DNA from 2 places in the Rhizobium sp. C104 genome. Region 2 is predicted to be linked to the other one. Evidence: riboswitches for the same ligand, from Rfam matches in the RefSeq annotation. Region 2 holds a riboswitch; the other holds the start of a gene.

Region 1 (2,394 bases), 760 kb from region 2:
TCCCGCTCCAACTTATCCGACATGATCGACCGTCCATTTGATATCTAGCATTCCGACCGGAACCTGCCCGCATTTGTTCCAAACCGCAACCGGCCACGATGAGAAAGGGGTACGGCTCACAGATCCGTGCCGATCTCCTCCACATCGAACGGCGTCGTCTGGTAGATCTCGTTGATCCAGTTGCCGAACAAAAGATGCGCATGGCTGCGCCAGCGGTTCTGCGGCGCAAGCGCCGGATCATTATGCGGGAAATAGTTGTGCGGCATCTTGATCGGCACGCCAGCATTGACGTCGCGGAAATATTCGTCGGACAGCGAGGTGGAATCATATTCGACGTGGTTGAACATATAGAGCCGCCGGCCTCGCCTCTCGTGCACGAGGCAGACGCCCATCTCGCTGGATTCCATCAGGATCTCCAGCTTGTCCGATTTCTCGATATCGTCGCGGCGCACTTCGGTCCAGCGCGACACCGGCACCTCGAAATTGTCGGAAAAGCCGTTGAGATAGATCGACGCAGGCTTCAGGTTGCGGTGGCGGTAGACGCCGAAGGCCTTCTCCTTCAGCTCGTATTTCGGAACGCCGTGGAAATGATAGATCGCCGCCATCGCGCCCCAGCAGACGTTCATCGTCGAATGCACATTCGTTTCCGTCCAGTCGAGAATCTCCTGCATCTCCGGCCAATAGGTAACGTCCTCATAGGGCAAAAGCTCGATCGGCGCCCCGGTGATGATGAAGCCGTCGAATTTGCGGTGCTTCACCTCCTCCCAGGTCTGGTAGAAGGCAAGCAGGTGATCTTCGGAGGTGTTCTTCGCCTTGTGGCCGCCGATGCGGATCAGCGACAGCTCGACCTGCAGCGGCGAGGCGCCGACAAGGCGGGCCATCTGCAATTCGGTCTTGATCTTGTTCGGCATCAAGTTGAGCAGCCCGATCTGCAGCGGACGAATATCCTGACGGATCGCCAGCGTCTCGGTCATCACCCGTACACCCTCTTGAACGAGGGTTTCAAAGGCGGGCAGCGTGTCGGGGATCTTGATGGGCATTGCGGTCACTCGATCAAAAAACAAAAAACCGGCGGCGAAAAAATCGCTACCGGTCCGCACGCGGCCCTTTAGCGAATTTTTTAACGTGGCTGCAAGCCGGCCGGCCAAATCACCACGGAACGCTTAAATAGACCCAGTCGAGCCACGAATCAACTGTCGAATGCATGCGGGAGCGACTCATGCAAGCATCATCACAGTTTAATGACTGATAGAATCTGTTGATAGACCGGTAACGCCACCATGTTAATAATGGTAAGCATGGGCGATGTTGGAAAAGCGTGATGGCAGATAAGACCGAGGGGAGGCCGGGCATCCGAAGGCAGGATAGGGTAGGCTATGATCTCAGCCTGACTGACCGCCTCGGGGTGATGTTCTCAGCATTCTGGAATTCGCAAGTGCGTGGCAAGGTGCTGTTTCTGGCGACCGTGCTGATCCTCGTCATCCTGGCGACGTCCTACGGCCAGGTCATCCTCAACAAGTGGAATGCACCCTTCTACGATTCGCTGGAGCGCCGCGACCTCGGTGAATTCTTCCACCAGCTCGAAATCTTCGCGATGATCGCCGGCACGCTGCTCCTGCTCAACGTGCTGCAGGCATGGCTGAATCAGATGACCGCGCTCTATATGCGCGAGGGCCTGTCGCGCGACCTCGTCGACCAGTGGTTGAAGCGCAAGCGGGCGTTGCGGCTCGCCTCCAGCGGCCTGATCGGCGTCAATCCGGACCAGCGGCTGCACGAGGATTCCCGCAACCTCGCCGAGAGCACGACAGGGCTCGTTCTCGGCCTGCTGCAGTCGACCATTCTTCTCGTAAGCTTCATCGGCGTACTCTGGGAGCTTTCCAGCGGCTTCATCTTCCACATCAGCGGCCACAGCTTCTCCATTCCCGGCTATATGGTCTGGGCGGCGATTTTCTACGCCGCTTCCGCCTCGGTGCTGAGCCAGGTCGTCGGCCGCAAGCTGGTAAAGCTCAATGCCGACCGCTTCTCGAAGGAGGCCGAGCTTCGCTTCACGCTGATGCATGCCAACGAGAACATGCCGGCGATCACGGTTGCCCGCGGCGAGGAGAACGAACGCCGGCGCATCAACACCGACATCAGCTCGGTGCTAAGGGTGGTCAAGCGGCTCGCCATGGCCAATACCAACCTCACCTGGGTTTCGGCCGGCTACGGCTGGCTGGTCATCGTCATTCCGATCATCGTCGCCGCACCGGCCTATTTCTCCGGCGGCCTCACCCTCGGTCAGCTGATGATGTCGGTCGGCGCCTTCAACCAAGTCAACACGGCGCTGCGCTGGTATGTCGCGAATTTCGGTCCGATCGCCGAATGGCGCGCCACACTGATGCGCGTCACCGATTT
Region 2 (2,394 bases):
ATGCCGAGTTCGGCGCGCGCCTCCTCCGTGAGGTTCTTGTGCGTCGTCGTCGCTGGATGGGTGATCAGGCTCTTGCTGTCGCCGAGATTGTTGGAAATCTTGATGATCTCGAGCGCGTTCTGCAGCGCGAAGGCCGCCTCCTTGCCACCCTTCAACTCGAAGGCGACGAGGGTCGAGCCGCCGGTCATCTGCTTGGCGATGATGTCGGCCTGCGGATGGTCCTTGCGGCCGGGATAGATCACCTTAGCGACCTTGCCTTGCTCGGCCAGGAAATCGGCGATCTTCGCCGCATTCTCGGTCTGCTGACGCACGCGCAGCGGCAGCGTTTCGATGCCCTTCAACAGCGTCCAGGCATTGAACGGCGACATGGCCGGGCCGGTATGGCGGAAATAGTCGTGCAGGTTCTCGTCGATCCATTCCTTGTCGGAAAGCACGACGCCGCCGAGGCAGCGGCCCTGGCCGTCAATATGCTTGGTGGCGGAATAAACGACGATATGGGCGCCAAGCTCCAGGGGCTTCTGGAAGAGCGGTGTCGCAAAGACGTTGTCGACAACGACCTTGGCGCCGATCTGGTTGGCGAGCTTGGCGACGCCTGCGATATCGATCACTTCGAGCGTCGGGTTGGTCGGGCTTTCCAGGAAGAACACTTTGGTCTTCGGCGTGATCGCCTTTTCCCAGTTCGCCAGATCCCGGCCGTCGATCAGCGTGCAGTCGATGCCGTATTTCGGCGCCAGCGTCTCGACGACCCAGCGGCAGGAGCCGAACAGGGCACGCGCAGCGACGATATGATCGCCTGATTTCAGCTGGCAGAGGATCGCCGCGCTGACGGCCGCCATGCCGGAAGCGGTGGCGCGGGCGTCTTCGGCGCCTTCGAGCATGCACATGCGCTTTTCGAACATGTCGTTGGTCGGGCTGCCGTAGCGGGCGTAGATGTAGCCGTCCGTCTCGCCCTTGAAGCGGGCTTCGGCCGCCTCCGACGTCTCATAGACGAAGCCCTGCGTGAGATAGATTGCCTCGGATGTTTCGCCATATTGCGAACGCAAGGTTCCGCCGTGGACGAGTTGGGTTGCCGGGCGCCAGGTCTTGCTCATGCCATCACCTTCACATAACAAAAAAACCGGCCGCAAAAGCAGACCGGTTTCAACCCGGTCTTTTTAGCCACTTGTTTAACGTGGCTGCAAGCCGACCGGCCAAATCACCACGGGATAATTCTGCAATACTGCTGTTAGCTGCTTGCGTCAATTCCCCGTATTTGGTTTTGTCGGCGGCAAATGATGGATGAGGCATGATGGCTCGTGAAACGGGAATTCTGGCGGACCGCGCGATCTCGGCGCTGTTCGAAACGGGGCGTCTGATCTCCGAACGGGAGCTGGACCGTGACCAGATCCAGCCGGCAAGCCTCGACCTGCGCTTGGGCGCCAAGGCTTTTCGCGTGCGCGCCAGCTTCATGCCCGGCCCCTCGCACCTGGTCTCGGACAAGCTCGACCGCCTTAGCCTGCATGTCATCGACCTTTCCGAAGGTGCGGTGCTCGAAACCGGCTGCGTCTATATCGTGCCGCTGATGGAGAGCTTGGCGCTGCCGGCCGACATGTCGGCCTCGGCCAATCCGAAGAGCTCGACCGGCAGGCTCGATATCTTCACCCGCGTCATCACCGATTACGCCCAGGAATTCGACAAGATCCCATCCGGCTATGCCGGCCCGCTCTATCTCGAAATCAGCCCACGCACCTTCCCGATCGTCGTGCGCCGCGGCTCGCGCTTGTCGCAGATCCGCTTCCGCGTCGGCCAGGCCCTGCTCGGCGAGCCGGAACTGTTGAAGCTGCATGAAAGCGAAACGCTGGTCGCCAGCAAACAGCCGAACGTCTCCGGCGGCGGCATCGCGCTGTCAATCGACCTTGCCGGAGATGAAGACGGCCTGATCGGCTATCGCGGCAAGCACCACACCGCCGTTGTCGACGTCGACAAGAAAGATCAGCACGACATCTTCGATTTCTGGGAGCCGCTCTATAGCCGCGGCCGCAACGAACTGATCCTCGATCCCGACGAGTTCTATATCCTCGTCTCGCGGGAGGCCGTGCACGTGCCGCCGGATTATGCCGCCGAAATGACCCCCTTCGATCCGCTGGTCGGCGAATTCCGCGTCCATTACGCCGGCTTCTTCGATCCGGGCTTCGGCCACGCACCGGCCGGCGGTCGCGGCAGCCGCGCCGTGCTCGAAGTGCGCAGCCACGAAGTGCCCTTCATCCTCGAAGACGGCCAGATCGTCGGCCGCCTGGTCTACGAGCACATGCAGGAAAAACCGACCAGCCTCTACGGCTCCGGACTCGGCTCCAACTACCAGGCCCAGGGCCTCGAACTCTCGAAACACTTCCGCATCTGAGAGATCGGTCCCGC

Evidence for each region. A riboswitch is a leader RNA that binds a small molecule or an ion and turns the genes downstream of it on or off. The one in region 2 is predicted to bind S-adenosylmethionine.
Region 1: linked by a shared signal. The riboswitch ahead of metA (homoserine O-succinyltransferase) and the one ahead of MF410_RS16440 (O-succinylhomoserine sulfhydrylase) in region 2 are both predicted to bind S-adenosylmethionine.

What each region holds. Positions count from the first base shown of each region.
Region 1 covers NZ_CP092348.1:3,841,544-3,843,937, reverse strand. Annotated here, with positions in the region: gene MF410_RS20075 (aldose epimerase family protein) at 1-23, opposite strand, end outside; gene metA (homoserine O-succinyltransferase) at 117-1,040, opposite strand; SAM riboswitch at 1,089-1,166, opposite strand; gene MF410_RS20065 (ABC transporter ATP-binding protein/permease) at 1,322-2,394, shown strand, end outside.
Region 2 covers NZ_CP092348.1:3,086,094-3,088,487, reverse strand. Annotated here, with positions in the region: gene MF410_RS16440 (O-succinylhomoserine sulfhydrylase) at 1-1,091, opposite strand, end outside; SAM riboswitch at 1,134-1,212, opposite strand; gene MF410_RS16435 (2'-deoxycytidine 5'-triphosphate deaminase) at 1,286-2,380, shown strand.